Regions from separate parts of the Amycolatopsis sp. M39 genome, predicted to be linked through region 2. Evidence: riboswitches for the same ligand, from Rfam matches in the RefSeq annotation. Region 2 holds a riboswitch; the other holds the start of a gene.

Region 1 (9,857 bases), on a different contig from region 2:
GCGTGGCCTGTCCGGCCTCGTCCACGAAAAGCCAGCCGAGCGACTCGCTGCCGAGATCCGAGAACAGCCGGGGCAGCGACGCGAAAGTGGTGGACACGACTGGCACGGCGAGGAACAACGTTTGCCAGGCGGCGAGCGCGGTCCGCGGCCCGACCTTCGCTTTGCCCTGGATGAGCTGGACGACGGCGGCGAGATTGACGTCGGTCTGTTCCGCGGTCGAGCAGAGGAAGGCTTTGTGGAGGGCGAGCGCGCGAAGGAACAGCCGAGTGCGGGCCGCGATGAACTCGGGATCCGCCCAGGGCGCGCACAGCTGAAGTTGCTCGTCTCCGGCGATCGCGGGTCCGAACGGGACGACGCCCGGCCAGCGGGCACATGCCGCGTCCACTTGCCCCCGGACTCGCGCTAGCGCCTGCTCGGCGGCAGCGTGCTCGGCCGCCAGCCGAGCGTGGTTCTGCTGCGCTTGCCGGAGTTCATCCGCCAGTCGCGCCGCGGCACCCGCGTGCTGCTGGTAGGTCTGGTCGGTCGCGATCCGGGCTTTGATGGCTTCGCGATAGGCCGTCCGCCATTCCCGTGACGCGCGGAAGAAAGTGAGCACAGAGGTCCAGAAACTTGGCCGGCAATCCAGCCAGCCGCGAATCCGCTGATCGGCTTCGTTCAGCGATTGCGCTGACCTCGCGCGGAGTTCCTCGGTTTGCCGCGCGGCCTCGCCGAGCTGACCGCAGTAGGTGTGCGATTGCCGGAGGCGTTCGGTCGTCCACGCGACGGCCTGGGTGCACCGGGCGTGCTCGCCGAGGCTGGCGGCCGCGGCTTGGCGGGCGGTGGTCAGATCGCGGACTGCTGCGTCCGCTTCGGCGAAGGCTTTGACCGCGCCTTCCCAGCCGTCGAACTGCTCTGGTGCCGAGCGGACTTCCTTGAGCTGACCTTTCATCCCGAGGACTTCGCCCGCGGCGCTCGCTTCGGCTTTCGACTTGGTGTGCGCGCTCCACCAGAACTTGTTCGCGAAATCCCTGCGGTGCTCCATCTTCCCGAGCATCGCCGCGACCAGGCCCCAGGCCGGCTTCCCCAGTACGTGGCTGCCCAGTTCGGTGAAGTAGTCAGCGGCGACAGCCTCTTCCTCGACTCCCTTCACCGCGCTCAGCGCCGGCATCTCCTGGGTGATGTTGGCTGCCGCGTCGTTGCTTGCAGTCGCGACGACGATTTCGAACCCGGTCAGCTCAGGCCGGAGCGCGCGAACCGGACTTGAGTAAGGGCGAACAGATTCCCGTGGTTCGGTGTAGGCGTCCGACGGAGTTCCGAGCCGGCTGAGCAACCTCGCCCGCTTGACTACGATCCCCGCGAGCACGTCCCGCAGCATCGTGGTCTTACCGGTGCCGGGCGGTCCGTTCACCGCGAACAGACCCGCATCAGGTCCGGCCATGATCCAGTCGACCGCGAATTGCTGTCCGGTGACGAGAGGGTATGCCGAAGGCCAGCGCCCGCCGGGGATGGCGGCCGGTTCGACACCGGCGAGCAGCGCACCGGGCTGCTCGCGGAGATCGACGCGGTCGGACCCGGCTGCGGAAGGCTCCTCGCTGAGGAAGGCGCGCAGCGCTTCGCCCCGGTGGCCGGCCCGGACCTCCTTCCCGAGGAGCCCGAGGTCCCCGGCGATCGAGCTGTTGAGGAAATCCTGATCGTCCGCCCTGCCCGCGTTCCGGCGGGAAATCTGGAAGCACTTCACTCGGATCCCGGTCGCGTGCAGGCTGTCCTTCAGCCCGAGGGCCGTGACCAGTTCCCGGGTGAACGCATGCAACGTCCTCGAAGTCAGTTCCACTCGCGGCTCGCGGTCTTGCTCGGTTTCGTCCGCGGCTTTCTTCGCGCCGGGCGGGGTCAGGAGCCGTTCGGCGAAGGCTCCGGCTGTCGCTCCGGCGATCCCGCCGACGACCGGCCCGACGACGGGGCCCGCAAGCGATGTCGCACCGGCCGCTACCGCGGTCTTCACCGCGGAGCCGGTCGCCTTCGCCCCGGCAGCAGCCGCTTCGTGGGCGGCTTCCTTGACCTGGCCGGCTACTGCGGCGGCCAGCTTGCCACCCGGTTTCTTCTTCGGCGAAAGCCGGTTGAGCTGTTCGGCAAAGGAACCGCTTTCGTCGTCGAAACCGTCCAGCCACTTCGGATCACGCGGTCCTGGAGACTTCAGTCTGCTGATTGCCCAGGCGCACGCGGATAATACCGGGGAATCCTCAATGAGGGTTCCCTCGGAGTCCACTGTGAAGGCGTACACCGCCGTGGTTCCGTCTTTTCGTCGTTCCTCCGGGGTGTCTTCCTTGCCGAATTGCGCGCTGAGCTCAGCGTGGACCGACGAGACGTCGTACAACGCGCCGTACACGACGAATTGCCAGGTCTTGTCGTGCGGCAACCGGGCCTGGGACAGCGGATGTCCTGCCTCCCACGGGGCTGGCTGGCCCGGCTCGACGTCGCATACGAGGTACTCGGTCTTCGCCATGGAACGAGGCGACGTCAAGTCTGGAATATTCTGCGGACCGAACATTTCCACCGTGCGCCAGAACTGCAGCAGGTGCGCAGCGCGCACATTTTCCTGCACCGGAATGGCTCCCCTCCACTGAGTGCAGCGGGACCATACTCCATGATCCGATTTCGGATCCAGGCGGTGCGTACCGCTACGATCGTCCCTCATTCAGCGAGGGGGTTTGAATGGCGAAAGAACAGTCGTCCCCGATGACACCGCCCTGGACCTATCGCGACGACGTGCTGAGCTATACCTGCTACCTGGCGGGCTTGATGGCGGACAACGCCGACCTCGGCCACGTCGAGGAAGTGCTCGCGCCGTTTCCCGGCCGGAACGTGGCCGGCGAACGATTCTGGGCTACCGGGCAGGTTGTGGTTTCGGACTTCCGTGCGGTCGGAGACGGGAGCTGGAGCGTCTCGACGCCGTTCGTGGCCGGGACGGGCGCACTGGGGGTCGGGCTCGTGGCCGGTTCGCTGGTGGGCGGGGCGATCGCGCGGTCCCGGGCACGGCAGGCGGCGGCCGCGGCCGCGGTTCCGCGCTGGGTGCCGATCGAGCAAGGCGGGCTATACCTGAGCGTGCACGGCTTCCACCTCTACACGCCGCGCGTGCTTTCGTGGCGCTGGGGGGCGATCACTGGCGCGGCGATGGTCGCTCCCGCGGTCGTGCACGTGACGGGGAACAGCAAGGACGGCCCGGTGTCCTGGCTGATCCAGTCGGAGTGGGCCGAACTGCTCTTCGTGACCTGGGCGAACGCCGAACATCCCCGGCATCCGCAGCTCGTCACCGGACAGTGGCTGCCGCCTGGCTGGGTCGAGCACGCGAGGTGGCATCGGAGAGTCCCGGCCTTGCCGCCCGGGGACGCGGTGACCTGACCCGCGCGAGGCAATTTCGGCGAAACGTCCCACTCGTGCCGATCGCTGGCCGATCAGGGCGTTCCCGAGACCGTCAGCGACAACTCGCCGCGGCGAGGTGCGAGGCGTCAGGTCCCGGTGAACCCTGCGGGCCGGCCAGGATGTGGGTGATCGGTCGTGCTCGGGCTCATCGGGATCGCCATGTGCTGGCTCATCCGGATGTTTCCGCTGCCGTGACGCTCAGCCGAGCAGGCCGAGCACGATCATCGACAGGAGGACGACAGCGGTCGAGAAAGCCGCGACCCACGTGCGCTGTGCGGCGGTGAGCTGGGCGGTTGTGCTGTTCATGGCGAGTCCTAGCGGGGCGAGTGCCGACGGTTCCGCTGGGATAGCGCCTTGATCTAGCTCACTGTTACCTCTTGTGATCAAGGTCACGTCGATTACGCGCGGTGTGCCACAGCACCCCGCCCGCGGCGGCCACCATCAGGCCGAACGAACCCATTCCCACCACGAGTGCCTGAACCATGAGGCCTCCTTTCTTCGCGTCTGTCCGGAAGACGCGCGAAGGGGCCGCTTGTGTTGCCAGGGTTGCCGACATCACACCTGGTCAGCGGGCCGCGAGGACCTCGTCGATCTGGCGGGCCAGTGCGAAATCGCGTTCGGTCAGGCCGCCGAGGTAGTGGGTGCTGAGGCGGAAGGTCAGGGTGCGCCAGCGGATGTCGATGTCGGGATGGTGGTCGGCTTCTTCGGCGAGTTCGGCCACCCGGTCCACCACCTCGATCGCCGCCGGAAAGGACAGGAGTTCGACCGTCCGCGCGATGCTGTCGTCCTCGCGCCGCCATTCCGGAACGCTGCCGAGGGCCTGCTCCACTGCCGAGTCGTTCAATAGCTGCGTCATCACTCCATGGTGTCGGCTACGCTGCGGCATTGCCACGGGAGTCCGGTACGCCGGACTGAGAGGCGGGCCGTCAACCCGCGACCGTTCGCACCTGGATCCGGATCATGCCGGCGTAGGGAGGCCGTATCGCTCTCCCTCGTCCGGCGCAGTGCAGGAGGGGAAGAATGATGTCGCGGACCGTCCGCACAGTGGCAGGCCTCGCCGGAGTCTCGATGCTCGCCAGCGCCTGCTCGCTGTCCAGCGGCGACTCGGGCGGGTCGTCCGCGAGCCAGGACCAGCAGACGCCGACCGTCACGCTGGTCACGCACGATTCGTTCGCCGCCCCGCAGGACGTGCTCGACGCCTTCCAGCGCCAGTCCGGGATCAAGCTCAAGATCCTCAAGTCCGGCGACGCCGGCGCGCTCACCAACAAGCTCGTGCTCACCAAGGGCAGTCCGATCGGCGACGTCGCGTACGGCGTCGACAACACTTTCGCCTCGCGCGCGCTCAGCGAGGGCGTCTTCCAGCCCTACACGAGCCCGGAGGCCGACCGCGGCCCGCAGCGCTACTCCGTCGACCCGCAGCACCGGCTGGCGGCGGTCGACCTCGGCGACGTCTGCGTGAACATCGATCCGGCGTACTTCGCGAGCAAGGGCCTCCCGGAGCCGAAGAGCTACGACGACCTCGCCGACCCCAAGTACAAGGACCTGACCGTCGCGGAGAGCCCGGCCACTGCGTCGCCGGGGCTGGCTTTCCTGCTCGGCACGGTCGCGAAGTACGGCGAGAACGGCTGGCAGGGCTACTGGCGGAAGCTGAAGGACAACGGCCTCAAGACCGTCAGCGGCTGGGAGGAGGCCTACACCAAGGACTTCTCCGGCTCGTCGGGCAAGGGCTCGCGGCCGATCGTCGTGTCCTACGCGTCGTCGCCGGCCGCCGAACTCGGCGAGGACGGCAAGCCGCGTACCAAGGCGCTGCTCGACACGTGCTTCCGCCAGGTCGAGTACGCGGGCGTGCTCACCAACGGCAAGCAGATCCCGCAGGCACAGAAGGTCGTCGACTTCCTGTTGTCGCAGCAGTTCCAGACGACGGTCGCGGCGAACATGTACGTCTACCCGGCGCGCCAGGGCGTCGAACTGCCCGCAGGCTGGGCCACCGCGGCTCCGCTGCCGCAGACGCCGGCGACCCTGCCCGCGGACAAGGTGCAGGCCGGCCGGGAGAAGTGGATCGGGGAATGGCGCTCGCTCATGGGCGCGTGATCCCCGCGCGCACTCTCGGGCTCACGCTGCTCGGCTTGCTGCCGGTCGCGTTCCTGGTGGTGTTCTTCGCCTGGCCGGTCGTCGCGATCGTCGGCCGGGGGTTTTCCGCGGGCGGCGTCGACACCGTGCTCGGCGACCCGCAGACGTGGCGGCTCGCCGGGTTCACGCTGGCCAGCGCGGCCGCGTCGACCGCGGTCGCGGTGCTCGCCGGGCTGCCGGTGGCGTACCTGCTGGCGCGAGTCCGGCTGCCCGGGGTCGGACTCGCGCGCACGATCGTGCTGGTCCCGTTCGTGCTGCCGACGGTCGTCGTCGGACTGGCTTTCCGGGCGATCTGGCCGGACGGGGGCGTACTGCCGCTCATCCTGGCCAACGCCTTCTTCAACGTCGCCGTCGTCGCGCGCACGGTCGCCGGACTGTGGGCGCACCTCGATCCGCGAGCGACCGAGGCAGCGCGGGCGCTCGGGGCCTCGCCGTGGCGAGCGTTCCGATCGGTGACTCTGCCCGCGCTCGGCCCGGCTGTCGCGTCCGCCGCCGCAGTGGTGTTTCTGTTCTGCGCCACCAGTTTCGGCGTGGTGCTGATTCTCGGCGGCGGGAGTTATCGGACGCTGGAGACCGAGATCTACCTCCGGACGGTCGACCTGCTGGACCTCTCCGGCGCGGCCGCGTTGTCGCTGATCCAGTTCGCCGCCGTGGTCGCCGCGCTGGTGCTCGGGGCGGTGGCGCGCCGGAAGCGGGAGAACGCGGTGAAGCTGCGGTCCGCGCAGGTCACCGCACGTCGGCCGCGCGGCGGGGAGTGGTGGACAGTCGGCGCGGCGGTCGTGGTGCTCGGTCTGCTGCTGACGCCGATCGTCTCGCTGCTCGTCGAGTCGGTATCGAGTTCGGACGGATGGAGCCTCGCCGGATACCGGGCGCTGAACACTGTCGGGCAGAACGACGCGCTGCAGGTGTCCGGCTGGATCGCAGCGCAGAATTCGCTCGCCGCGGCCACTGACGCGACGCTGCTGGCGATGGCTGTCGGACTGGTCGCCAGCGTCGTGCTGGTGGCGCTTCGCCGTTCGCCCGGCGGGCTGGCACGCGGGATGGGCGAGACCATGGACGTCGCGTTGATGCTCCCGTTGGGCGTGTCCGCGGTGACCGTCGGCTTCGGTTATCTGGTGACGCTCGACGCGTTGCCCGGCGACCTGCGCACGTCGCCGCTGCTCGTGCCGTTCGCCCAAGCGCTGGTGATCATGCCGCTGGTCGTGCGGATGATCCTGCCGGTGCTGCGCGCGGTCGACGTCCGGCTGCGCCAGGCCGCCGCGACGCTCGGCGCGAGCCCGGCGCGGGTGTGGCGGGAGATCGACTTTCCGCTGGTCGCGCGGTCGGTGGTGGCCGCGGCGGGCTTCGGGTACGTCGTCGCGCTCGGCGAGTTCGGCGCGACCAGCTTCCTCGCCCGGCCGGACGCGCCGACGCTCCCGGTGGCCGTCGCGACGCTGATCGGCAGGCCGGGGGAGCTGAACAACCAGATGGCGTACGCCTCGTGCGCCCTGCTCATGGTGGTGACTGTGGTGGCGGTGGCGCTGATCGACCGGTTCGGCTCGGTCCGCGGCCGCAGCACGGTCGGGGAGTTCTGATGGCCTTAACGGTACGGGATCTGACTGTCCACTATGGATCATTCGCCGCGGTCCGCGACGCGAAGCTGGACATCGCCGACGGCGAGGTGCTCGCGTTGCTCGGCCCGTCCGGTTCGGGCAAGTCGACGTTGCTGCGGGCGATCACCGGACTGGAGCCGGTGTCGTCCGGTTCGGTGTCGTGGGACGGTACTGATCTCGCCGCGGTGCCGGTGCACAAGCGCGAGTTCGGTCTGGTGTTCCAGGACGGACAGCTGTTTCCGCACCGCGATGTCGCGGCGAACATCGCGTTCGGCCTGCGGATGCACGGCGTGCCTCGCGAGCGGCACGCGGCACGCGTCGAGGAGCTGCTGAAGCTGGTCGGGCTGGAAGGCTACGAACGGCGACGGGTGACCGAGCTGTCCGGCGGGCAGGCGCAGCGGGTCGCGTTGGCTCGCGCGCTGGCGCCGGAACCGCGCTTGCTGCTGCTGGACGAGCCGCTGTCCGGATTGGACGCCGGCCTGCGCGAGCAGTTGGCGATCGACCTGGCGGATCTGTTGCGGCGCAGCAAAATCACCGCGCTGCTGGTGACGCACGATCAGGAGGAAGCGTTCACCCTCGCCGATCGCGTGGCCGTGCTCGACGCCGGGGAAATCCGGCAGGAGGGCGCGGTCCGGTCGGTGTGGAACAAGCCGGTCGACGACGAAGTGGCGCGATTCCTTGGGGTCACTACGTTCCTGGACGGCACCGCGACCGAAGGGGTGGTGCGGACCAAGCTGGGCACCGTCGAGCTGCAAGGGCTCGACGACGGCCCGGTAAGGCTCGGACTGCGCCCGCATGGCTTGAAAGTGTCCGCCGAAGGCGTGCCCGGCGAAGTGACCGCCGCGGTGCACCGGCGGGAGCACCTGCGGCTGGTCGTCCGGTGCGGCGAGTCCACTGTGGACGCGATCGCTCCGGCGGGGGCGGACTTCCGGGCGGGCGATCCCGTCCGGCTCCAGCCGGATCCGGACGGGATCGCCGTGGTGGGCTGAACCCCCAGGTCAGCCGTCCCGGGTGGCGAGACGCGCGTACGCGAGCGAAAGTCCCACCACGATGTAGCAGACCGCGCGGATCGCGCCGTCGCCGAACCTGGTCAGCATCATCGGATCCTGGAGGACGGCGGCCGGGGCCAGCGTCCAGTCCTGCGTGAGCAGGAACGGATGCAGCCACTTCAGCGAGGTCAGGAAGCCGAGGATGGTGAAGACGATGTTCATCGCCAGCACCGAGGCGACCACGAGCATCGGGTGCTCGGTCCAGCTCGACACCGCCAGCGCGACCGCGCCGACCGCCCACAGCTGCAACACGATCCAGCCGCCGACGAGCAGGATCCGCAGCAGCGCCTCGCCGAGCGACAACGTGGTGCCCGAGAGTGTGAACAGCGAATCCGTGCCGTTGATGATCAACCCGGTGGCCACGCCGGTCACGCACATCGCGAGCACCGCGACCACGGACACCGTCGCCACGCCGAACGCCTTGACCGTCAGCAGCCGTCCCCGGCTCACCGGCGCGATGAGCCAGCCGCGCAGCGTGCCGTGCGCGGCCTCGCCGGCGATCGCGTCCGCACCGGCCATCGCGGAGGCGAGCGGCAGCAGCAGCGTGAGCGTCATGACCATCGCGGCGATCGGCAGCACGAACGCGTTGTTCACCGCGGACGCCAGCAGCGCCCCGCCGCTGTCGTCCGGCGCGTCGCTCCCGGAGTTCTGGCCGACCAGGGTGAGGCCGATCCCGACCACGATCGGCACCAGCGCCAGCAGCCCCAGCACGGCGAGCGTGCGCGGCCTGCGGAAGATCCAGCGCAGCTCCGCGGCGAACAGCCGGAACAACGGCACCGTGTCGTGCCCGGTCCGGCTCACCGGCACCGAAACAGCCATGGCGGTCATGCGTCCCCCTCGGATTCGTCGCCGGCCGCCGATTCCCCTTCGGTCAGCCGCGCGAACAGGTCCTCCAGCCCGGTCCGCGCCCGGGTCGCCTCGTGCACCTCGACCCCCGCTTGCACGAGGACCTGCAGCACTCGCGGCGCGGGCGTGGCGGTGAGGTCGGCGCGGACGCCGTCCGGGGTCAGCCGCGCCCCGATCCGGTTCTCCCGCAACGTTTCCACCGCGTGCTCGGCGTCCGGGGTGCGCACCAGCAGCGCGGCGTTTCCCGACTCCAGCAGGTCGGACAGCTCGCCTTGCGCGACCACCGTGCCGGACTGCAACACCGCCACGTGCGTACAGGTCGCTTCGACCTCAGCGAGCAGGTGCGACGAAACCACCACAGTCACGCCGTCCGCGTGCAGTTCGGCGATGATCCGGCGGATCTCCCTGGTACCCGCCGGATCCAGCCCGTTGGTGGGTTCGTCGAGCACGACCATCCGGCGCGGCACCAGCAGCGCGCTCGCCAAGCCGAGCCGCTGTTTCATGCCGAGCGAATAGCCCTTGTACCGGCGGCGCGCGGCGACCGACAGCCCGACCCGGTCCAGCGCGGCATCGACCGCGCCGGGGATCGCGGGCGACGCCAGCCGCGGTTCGGCCGCGGCGAACCGCAGCAGGTTGTCGCGTCCGGAAAGGAAAGGGTGGAAGCCCGGCCCCTCGACCAGCGCGCCGACGTCCGGCAGCGCGTGCGCGGATTCCTCCGGCATCTTCCGGCCGAGCAGTTCGACCTCGCCCGCGGTCGGGCGGACGAGCCCGAGCAGCATCCGGATCGTGGTCGTCTTGCCCGAACCGTTGGGCCCGAGCATGCCGAGAACGGCGCCTTCGGGCA
Region 2 (9,857 bases):
TCGCGATTGATCATCGGCACCGGTGGCGCGGCGAATCTCGAAGTGCTGGAACGAGCGCTGGTGGCGGCGGGCACCCAGCTCACCACCGTGGCGATGCGCCGCGCTGACGCCGAGGGCGGCTCCGGGGTACTGGAGTTGTTGCGGCGTTTGGACATCGAGCTGCTGCCCAACACCGCGGGCTGCCGGACGGCGGCCGAGGCCGTGCTCACCGCTCAGCTGGCCCGCGAGGCGCTGGAAACGAACCTGGTCAAACTTGAGGTGCACGCCGACGACCGCACCCTGCTGCCCGATCCGCTGGAAACTCTCGAAGCAGCCGAACGCCTGGTGGCGGACGGCTTCACGGTATTCGCCTACACCAACGACGACCCGGTGCTCGCCCTCCGCCTTGAGGAAGCGGGCTGCGCGGCGGTGATGCCGCTCGGTGCCCCGATCGGTACCGGGCTGGGGATCCGGAACCCGCACAACATCGAGCTGATCGTCTCGCGCGCGTCGGTGCCGATCGTGCTGGACGCGGGGATCGGTACGGCGTCGGACGCCACGCTGGCGATGGAACTCGGCTGCTCGGCGGTGCTGCTGTCGACCGCGGTGACCCGGGCGGCGGATCCGGAACGGATGGCGCTGGCGATGCGGAGCGCGGTCGAGGCGGGGTACTTGGCACGGGGCGCGGGGAGGGTGCCGCAGCGGTTTTGGGCGCAGGCGTCCAGTCCGCCTCGCTAGCGGCCTCGTGAGTGTTCATCCCGGTTCTCACCGGGATGAACACTCACGACCACCTTGCCGCGCACCCCGCCTCCCTCAAGCGCCCGATGCGCCTCCGCGATCTCCGCGAACGGAAACACCCGGTCCACCAGCGGTCGCACCAGCCCGGCGGTGACCCACCGGCTCAGGTCGGCGAGCAGATCCGCCTTGGGGTTTCCGCTGAACCCGCGCACCCAGCGGGCGGGGCGCAGGGAGTTCGCCACGACATAGCCGAGTGCGCGAACGGGATGGTCGAGGTCGAACGTGATCACGACCATTCGCCCGCGCGGGGTCAGCAGCCGCCGGAACGGGTCGAGGTCCCGGCCGACCGTGTCGAGGATGACGTCGAACTTCCCGAGGTCGCCCGGATCCCGGTAGTCAAGAGCGACCTCCGCGCCGAGTTCTCTTGCCAGTTGTAGGTTCTTGGCGCTGGTCAGGCCGGTCACGTGCGCGCCCATCGCCTTGCCGAGCTGGGTGGCCACAAAGCCGACCCCGCCGGTCGCGCCGCGGACCAGCAGGCGTTCGCCCGGCTTGAGATGGGCTTTGTCGCGCAGCGCGGTGATCGCGGTGATGCCCGCCAGCAGCGTCGCGGCCTGCGCGGGATCGAGCCCGGCGGGCACGTGGTCCAGCCGGTCGGCGGCCAGCGCGTAGTACTCGGCGGCGGTGCCCATCCGCCGCCCGCCGCCCCAGACGAGATCGCCTGCGGCGAACCGGCTTGTCCCGGGTTCGACGACCTCGCCGACCAGGTCGACGCCGATCCGCTTGGGAAAACGCTTGCCGCTGAATGGAAGCAGCTTCCCGGACCGCATGGCGAGTTCGCCGCCGTTGACTGTCAGCGCGCGCACCCGGACGAGGACTTCGCCGGGACCGGGCACTGGCGTCGGAACAGCGGTCTCGCGCAGGACTTCCGGTGGTCCGTAACGGTCGTAGACGATCGCTCGCATCGAAGTGGAAGGCATGTTCCACTTCTAGCACGGAAAGTGGAAAGGGTCTTCCGATTCACCTAAAGTGAGAGAGTGCCGGAAAGATCGACTCGGTTGCGCACCGACGCCGCCCACAATCGCGCGCACCTGCTGGAGGTCGCCGAGCGCACGTTCGAGGCCGAAGGCCTGGGCGTGTCGATGAGCGAGCTGGCGCGCCGCGCCGGCCTCGGCGTCGCCACCGTGTATCGCCATTTCCCGACCAAGGCCGACCTGGTCGCGGAAGCCTTCGCGGAGCCGATGGCCGAATGCGCGGGCATGCTCGACGAGGCGCTCGCCGATCCCGATCCGTGGCGCGGGTTCTGCCGGGTGATCGAGGAAATGTGCTCGATGCAGGCGCGCAACCACGGTTTCTCCGCCGCGATCGTGACCGCGCTGCCGGATCAAGCCGCCTTCGGACAGCTGCGGGACCAGGCGGTGCAGGCGTTCACCGAGTTGATCCGCCGGGCGCGGGAAGCGGGCGCGCTGCGGGCCGACTTCGCGGTTTCCGACCTGTCGTTGATCTTGCTGGCGAACGCCGGGCTGCGATCGGGCGCGGGAGCCGCGGCACCCGCGGCGTCGCGTCGGCTCGCCGGCTACCTGCTGCAGTCGTTCCGGACGGAGGCCGCCGCGCCGCTGCCGCCGCCCGCGGAGCTTCCGCTCGACGTGTCGGTGCTCTAATCGGGCGGCCAAGCTGTGCAAATAGACGGGTTGTGGTGATTTCGCCCGCGCTTGACACGGATTGAGCACGGGTACGCCGTATGGTTGACGGCACCCTTTCCGGCGCACCCAGCGGCGGGCACCAGCGTCAGAAGGAGCCGATCGTGACTCTTTCCTCGGTCCAGGACGTATCGGGCCGGTTGTACCTAGCGGTGGGGCGGCTTTCGCGGTCGCTTCGGCAGGCGGGCGTGCCCGGACCTGGGCACGGCTCGATCTCCGCGCTGGCCACGCTCGTCCACTTCGGCGAGATGCGCCTCGGCGACCTCGCGGCGAAGGAAGGCGTCGCGGCGGCCACGATGTCGCGGATCGTGGCCACCCTGGTGGAGGCCGGTTACGTCACGCGCGAATCCGACCCGGTCGACCGGCGCGCCTGGCTCGCCCGCGCCACCGAGGAAGGCGAACGCCTCGTCTCCGGCGTGCGGTCCACCCGCGTGCAGGAACTCAACCGCCGTCTCGACCGGCTCACGTCCGAGGCCCGCGAGTCGATCATCGCCGCGCTGCCGGCGCTGGAAGCCCTGATCTCCGACGAGGGCTAGCGCTCTTCCGGGGCGAGTCGCCAGAACGCCGATACGGGGCCGACTTTCGCGCCCATCGGGTAGGAGTGTTCGACGGCCTGGGAGACGAACCACTTGCCGTAGCGCGCCGCTTCGACCACTGGCATGCCTTTGGCCAGCCCGGCGGTGAGCGCGGATGCCATGGTGTCGCCAGCCCCGTGCGTGTGCGGCGTTCGCCAGCGCGGGCCGGGCAGCTCCACGAAGGTCGAACCGTCGAAGAGCAGGTCGACGCATTCCGGGTCGGACTGCAGGTGCCCGCTCTTCACGAGCACGTACTTCGGGCCGAGTTGGTGCAGTACGACGGCCGCGGCGTGCATGCCTTCGCGGTCGGTCACGGTCATGCCGGTGAGCAGCCGCACCTCGTCCAGGTTCGGCGTGAGCACGGTGGCGCGCGGCAGGAGATCGTCGCGCAGTGCGGCAAGGCCGTTGTCGTCGAACAGCGACTGGCCGGTCATCGCCGCGGCCACCGGGTCGACCACGAACGGGATCGCGCCGTCGCGTCCGATCCCGGCCTTGTCACAGGCCGCCGCGACCGCGTGGATGATCTCCGCGGACGCGAGCATGCCGGTTTTCGCCGCGCCGACACCCATGTCCGCCGCGACCGCCTCGATCTGCCCGGCGACGATGTGCGGCGGGAGGTCGGCGCGGTCGTGCACGCCGAGCGTGTTCTGGACGGTGACCGCGGTGACCGCGACCAGGCCGTGTACTCCGCAGGTGAGGAAGGTCCGCAGGTCCGCCTGCAGTCCGGCGGCTCCGCCGGAATCCGATCCGGCGATGGTGAGCGCGGAGGGCGGGCTCGGGTTCTCAGTCATGTGCGCGTTCCGACTTCTGGTCTGGTCCATTGAGGCAACTGTGCTTCATGCACAGTCCACCACGATGGCACAGTAAGCGTTCGTACTGGTCCCCGTGACGAAGGAGACATCAGTGAAGCTCGCCGCGGCCGGTCTCCTGCTCTTGTCCACGTTGGCGGTACCGGGGGTCGCCAGCGCGGACAGTCCCAAGCTCTCGCACGTGACCACGGTCGGCGTGCACAACACCTATGATCCGGCCGCGTACCCGTACCTGGCGCAGGCGCTGGACAACGGCTCGTCCTTGCTCGAACTCGACGTCTGGCCGGACTTGTTCACCCACGAGTGGAAGGTCAGCCACTCCAACCCGTTGGGCAACGGCAACAACTGCGTCGACGCGCACACGGGCGCCGACCTTTACTCCGGCGGGACCAACAAGGACCTCGAATCGTGCCTGGACGACGTCCGGATCTGGCTTGGCGCCCATCCTGGCCGCGGGCCGCTCACGCTGAAGATCGAAATGAAGACTGGCTTCTCGGCGAATACCGGCCTCGGCCCGGCCCAGCTGGACGCCGCGTTCCGCGATCACCTCGGCGATGCGGTGTTCACGCCCGCGGATCTTCTCGGCAGTCACGCCACGCTGGATGAAGCGTCCAAAGCGGACAATTGGCCGGCGCTGGACGCGTTGCGGGGCAAGGTGCTCACCGAGATCATCCCCGGCACCGTCGAAGAGGGAAACCCGACCGACACGCTGCACACGGATGTCGAGTACGCCCGTTATCTGCTGGACCAGAAGGCAGCCGGGAAGCTGAACTCGGTGCAGATCTTCCCGACTGTGCACGGTGCCGCGGGCGGCGATCCGCGCGACAAATACGCCGCGGAGCAGAAACCGTGGTTTGTCGTTTTCGACGGAGACGCGAGCGAATGGCTCGCGAAGGCCGGAATGTCCTGGTGCGACGAAAACCACTACTACGTGGTGCTGACGGACGCCCAGAACGTCGCGCCGGCCATCGACGACCACAACCCGACCGTCGACCAGGCGACACAGCGCGTCGCCGAATTGGCCAAGCAGCACGCGTCCGTGGTGACGTCCGACTGGACCGGCCTCACGACCGTGTTGCCGACCGTGGACGCACGCGGCTAAAAGCGCGGCGGCGGTTTCAGCACCGACATCCGGTATTGGTACACCGCTTGCGCTTCGGCGATCCCCGGCCGGGGCGTGACGCCCGATTTGCGAATCGTTTTGACCGCCGAAGCGGTGCGGTGCTCGGTGACCAGGCCGTCGACCGCGTGCTGGACCTCAAGCGGCAGCCTCGCCCACAACGCTTCCGGTGTTTCGCTCATCCGGCCAGTGTCGCATTCACCGCGGATTCGCGAGCCGCCAGAACGGGGAAACCGGGCCGACGCCGGCACCGAGCGGATACGCCTCCATAACGCAGCGTTCGATGAACCGCTTCGCCTCCGCGACCGCGGTGGGCACGTCCGCGCCCTTCGCGAGCGACGAGGTGATCGCGGACGCCATGGTGTCGCCGCCGCCGTGGGTGTTTTCCGTGTCGATGCGCGGTCCGCTCAGCTCGATTATCGCCGAACCGTCGGTGAGCAGGTCGACGCAGTCGGCGGTGTCGCAGAGGTGTCCGCCCTTGACCAGAACCCACTGGGAACCGAACTCCAGCAACGCTTCCGCGGCCGTGCGCTGACTCGCCGCGTCGGTAACGCTGACGCCGGTCAGCAGCCGGACCTCGTCGAGATTCGGCGTGATGAGCGTGGCGCGCGGGAACAGTTCCGTCCGGATCGCTTCCAGTGCTTCTTCGCGCAGCAGCGCGTGGCCGGTCATCGACGCGGCCACCGGGTCGACCACGAACGGCGTGTCCGTTGTGCGTCCAATGTGGACTTCATCCAGCGTTTTCGCCACCGACTGAATGATTTCCGCGGTGGCGAGCATGCCGGTCTTCGCCGCGTCGACCCCCATGTCCTCGGCGACCGCTTTGATCTGCGCGGTGACGACGTCGACCGGGATCTCGGAGAACCCTTGCACGCCAAGCGAATTCTGCACGGTAACGGCGGTGAGTGCGACCAGTCCGTGCACTCCATTGGCGAAGAACGTGCGCAGGTCCGCCTGCACGCCCGCACCACCGCCGGAATCGGAGCCGGCGATGGTGAGGGCGGTACGCGGGGTGACAGTCACTGGTTGACCACGGGCAGGTAGACCTTGTTGCCTTGCTCGGAAAACTCCACGGACTTCTCGGCCATGCCCGCCTCGATCGCCTCCACAGAGGACAGACCGTGCTCCTCGGCGTACTTGCGCACGTCCTGGGTGATCCGCATCGAGCAGAACTTCGGCCCGCACATCGAGCAGAAGTGCGCGGTCTTCGCCGGCTCCGCGGGGAGCGTCTCGTCGTGGAAGGACCGCGCGGTGTCCGGGTCGAGCGACAGGTTGAACTGGTCGTTCCACCGGAATTCGAAGCGGGCCTTGGACAATTCGTCGTCCCAGTCCTGCGCGTACTGGTGGCCCTTGGCGAGGTCGGCGGCGTGTGCGGCGATCTTGTAGGTGATCACGCCGGTCTTCACGTCGTCGCGGTTGGGCAGGCCGAGATGCTCCTTCGGCGTGACGTAGCACAGCATCGCCGTGCCGTACCAGCCGATCTGCGCCGCACCGATCGCCGAGGTGATGTGGTCGTACGCCGGGGCGATGTCCGTGGCGAGCGGGCCGAGCGTGTAGAACGGGGCCTCGCCGGTGAGCTTTTCCTCCAGCTCCACGTTTTCCTTGATCTTGTGCATCGGCACGTGGCCGGGGCCTTCGATCATCACCTGCACGTCGTGCTCGCGTGCGATGTGCGTCAGCTCGCCGAGGGTTTCCAGTTCGGCGAACTGGGCGCGGTCGTTGGCGTCCGCGATCGAGCCGGGACGGAGGCCGTCGCCGAGGGAGAACGTGACGTCGTACTCGCGCAGGATCTCGCACAGCTCGGAGAAATGCGTGTACAGGAAGGATTCCTGGTGGTGCGCGAGGCACCAGGCGGCCATGATCGACCCGCCGCGGCTGACGATGCCGGTGACCCGGCGCGCGGTGAGCGGGATGTAGCGCAGCAGCACGCCCGCGTGCACCGTCACGTAGTCGACGCCCTGCTCGCACTGCTCGACGATGGTGTCGCGGTAGATCTCCCAGGTGAGCTTTTCCGGCTCCCCGTTGACCTTTTCCAGCGCCTGGTAGATCGGCACGGTGCCGACCGGTACCGGCGAGTTGCGGATGATCCACTCGCGCGTCTCGTGAATCCGCTTGCCGGTGGAGAGGTCCATGATGGTGTCCGCACCCCAGCGGGTGGCCCACACCATCTTGTCGACCTCTTCCTCCACAGAGGACCAGACGGCCGAGTTTCCCATGTTGGCGTTGATCTTCACCAGGAAGTTCTTGCCGATGATCATCGGCTCGGTCTCCGGATGCTTGCGGTTGACCGGAATCACCGCACGACCGCGGGCGACCTCGTCCCGCACGAACTCCGGCGTGCAGCGTTCGCGCGCGGCGATGAACTCCATTTCCCGGGTGACCACCCCGGCTTTGGCCCAGCCCAGCTGGGTGCCCGGCTCCCGCCCGTCAGCCCAGCCGGAGCGGAGCGGGTGCAGTCCATTGTGGACATCGATGTTCGCGTCCGGATCGGTGTAGGGCCCGGACGTGTCGTACACGTCGAAATGCTCCCCGTTCGACAGGTCGATCCGCCGCGCCGGAACCCGCAGTCCGGATTCGGTGCGGTGATAGACCTTGTGCGAGCCGGTGATCGGCCCGGTGGTGACGGACGGGGCGATGGCACCCTGGTTTTCCAGCGTCGTCAACGACGTTCACTCCCTACGCCGGCATTACCCGGTCAGGTTCATGCGGTCGGTGACGCCGGGTGTCCGCGAGATGGACACCAGCCACCCTCTCAGCCCGCCAAGGCGCGAGCTCCCGCGTTGCATTCGGTTGAGGTTGCCCGTCCGACGATGCCATGGCGCCTTGGTCGGGCACAAGGGTTGTGTTTGATTGCCCAGTGCGGCGCCGTGTTTGATTGCCCCGGCTCCGCCGGGGCGCCCGAGATCGCCGGGGAGCTGATTTCTTCCCTCGCTCAGTCCAGAAACCAGCGCGATCTCGGGGTTGTGGTCAAGCGGGTCAGGCGTCTGCCGGTTCCTTCGGCGGCAGCCAGGTCAGGCCGGGCACGCCCCACTTGTTCTTCTTCAGCATCTTCTTCGCCGCGCGCGCGTGGCGGCCGACGAGCCGGTCGAGGTAAATGAACCCGTCGAGGTGATCGGTCTCATGCTGAAGGCACCGCGCGAAGTAGCCGGTGCCCTCGACCTCGATCGGATTCCCCTCGACGTCGAAACCGGTCACCTTCGCCCACGTGGCGCGCCCGGTCGGGTACGACTCGCCGGGGGCGGACAGGCAGCCCTCCCAGTCGTCGTCCGGGTCCGGCATGGTCTCCGGGATCGCGGAGGTCTCCAGCTTCGGGTTGACCACCACGCCCTTGTGCTCGACGCCCTCGTCGTCCGGGCAGTCGTATACGAACACCCGCAGGTCGAGCCCGATCTGGTTGGCCGCGAGGCCCACGCCCTCGGCCGCGTACATGGTCTCGAACATGTCCTCGACGAGAGTGGCGAGTTTGTCGTCGAACTCGGTGATCTCGCGCGTGGGCTGGTGCAGCACGGGTTCGCCGGCGATGCAGATGGGGTGGACGGTCACGGACGCCGAGTTTAGTCGGACCCTTCTGCTACACCTGGATCGGACCGTGACGCGCCGGGTCGGATGCCCATGTCGAGCATGGGTTCCGTGGTTCAATGACGCCCGCGGAAGGACTGCCGACACCGATTGCGAGGACCGCATGGACGCCGCGGAGTCGATGGCTGGAGACCAGCCGTCGCCGCCGGAGAATGTCGGTGGCCTGACCGAACGCGAACTGGACATTCTCGCGTTCGAGCGGCAGTGGTGGCGCCACGCCGGGGCGAAGGAGAACGCCATCCGGGAGCGCTTCGGACTGTCCTCCACCCGTTACTACCAGTTGCTGAACACGCTGCTGGCCAAGCCGGAGGCGGTCGCGGCCGATCCGATGCTGGTCAAGCGGCTGCGCAAAACGCGCGCCGCCCGTCAGCGCAAACGCGGGGCCCGGCGGTTGGGGATCGAGCTGTCATGAGCGTCTTCTCAGGACTGTCCCGGCCGTTGAAGGCCGCGGGCGTCGCGCTGATCGGGGTCGCGGTCGTCGCCGCCGTCATCGGCGGGGTCACCGTGCTCAACACGGGCGGGGACCAGAACGCCGGGCCGAGCACGTCCGGCGAGCCCGCCGCGCCCGGCAGCTCGTCTTCCGCGCCGTCGTCCTCCTCCTCGGCACCCAGCTCCGCGCCGTCGTCGCCCGCTTCGTCGGCGCCGCCCTCGTCGTCCGCCGCTTCCTCGGCCCCGGCGTCGAGCCAGCCAGGGCAGCCCGGCGGCCAGCCGGGCCAGCAGCCAGGACAGCCGGGCCAGGCGGGCCCGGACCAGCAGGCCTCGAACAAGTGGGTCACCCTGCGGGTCTACAACAACTCGCTGGTCAAGCACCTCGCCGAACAGGCCGCCGCCGATTTCCGCGGTTCGGGTTGGAACGTCGCCGAGGTCGGCAACTACGCGCAGGGCACCATCCCGGCGACCACGGCCTACTTCCGGCCGGGCACCGACGAGGAGGCCGCCGCGAAGCAGCTGGCCAAGGAGTTCGGCTTCCAGGCCCAGCCCCGGTTCGACGGGATCCAGAACTCGAGCCCTGGCGTGATAGTGATCATCACGAAGGACTACCAGCCCGGCGGTCACCAGGGCAGCTGACCCGGTTCGCGACAGCCCGCGCTACGGCGCGGGCTTTGTCGTGTGCGGGGCGCGGCGGGCGTTGTCCGGCGGGTGGGCACCGCGGCGGTAGCGAGATCTCGTGCGTGTTGATCACGGTTCTAACCGCGATCAACACGCACGACCTCAACGCTCCTGCTGCGCCTGCGCGTAAGCCTCCAGCGTCGCCAGCTGCGCGGCGTCCAGCGAAGGCCGCACCGCCTCGCGTGCCTTGCCCAGATGCGCCGCGGTCACCTCGCGTGCCTCCAGCGACTCGCGCATCGCGGTCAGCGCC

The links. Region 2 has a riboswitch for thiamine pyrophosphate ahead of thiC (phosphomethylpyrimidine synthase ThiC). Riboswitches for the same ligand answer to the same signal wherever they lie in the genome.
Region 1: linked by a shared signal. The riboswitch ahead of A4R44_RS02405 (thiamine ABC transporter substrate binding subunit) and the one ahead of thiC (phosphomethylpyrimidine synthase ThiC) in region 2 are both predicted to bind thiamine pyrophosphate.

What each region holds. Positions count from the first base shown of each region.
Region 1 is NZ_LWSF01000001.1:495,088-504,944, forward strand. Features, by position in the region: gene A4R44_RS02390 (DEAD/DEAH box helicase) at 1-2,479, opposite strand, end outside; gene A4R44_RS02395 (hypothetical protein) at 2,689-3,375, shown strand; gene A4R44_RS02400 (4a-hydroxytetrahydrobiopterin dehydratase) at 3,962-4,252, opposite strand; TPP riboswitch at 4,277-4,388, shown strand; gene A4R44_RS02405 (thiamine ABC transporter substrate binding subunit) at 4,420-5,487, shown strand; gene A4R44_RS02410 (iron ABC transporter permease) at 5,463-7,100, shown strand; gene A4R44_RS02415 (ABC transporter ATP-binding protein) at 7,100-8,107, shown strand; gene A4R44_RS02420 (ABC transporter permease) at 8,117-8,995, opposite strand; gene A4R44_RS02425 (ABC transporter ATP-binding protein) at 8,992-9,857, opposite strand, start outside.
Region 2 is NZ_LWSF01000004.1:614,075-623,931, reverse strand. Features, by position in the region: gene A4R44_RS13485 (thiazole synthase) at 1-717, shown strand, start outside; gene A4R44_RS13480 (NAD(P)-dependent alcohol dehydrogenase) at 714-1,694, opposite strand; gene A4R44_RS13475 (TetR/AcrR family transcriptional regulator) at 1,752-2,375, shown strand; gene A4R44_RS13470 (MarR family winged helix-turn-helix transcriptional regulator) at 2,519-2,950, shown strand; gene thiD (bifunctional hydroxymethylpyrimidine kinase/phosphomethylpyrimidine kinase) at 2,947-3,780, opposite strand; gene A4R44_RS13460 (phosphatidylinositol-specific phospholipase C domain-containing protein) at 3,893-4,900, shown strand; gene A4R44_RS13455 (hypothetical protein) at 4,897-5,100, opposite strand; gene thiD (bifunctional hydroxymethylpyrimidine kinase/phosphomethylpyrimidine kinase) at 5,117-5,941, opposite strand; gene thiC (phosphomethylpyrimidine synthase ThiC) at 5,938-7,581, opposite strand; TPP riboswitch at 7,575-7,707, opposite strand; gene A4R44_RS13440 (peptide deformylase) at 7,895-8,461, opposite strand; gene A4R44_RS13435 (DUF3263 domain-containing protein) at 8,601-8,909, shown strand; gene A4R44_RS13430 (LytR C-terminal domain-containing protein) at 8,906-9,565, shown strand; partial or broken gene A4R44_RS13425 (AAA family ATPase) at 9,710-9,857, opposite strand, start outside.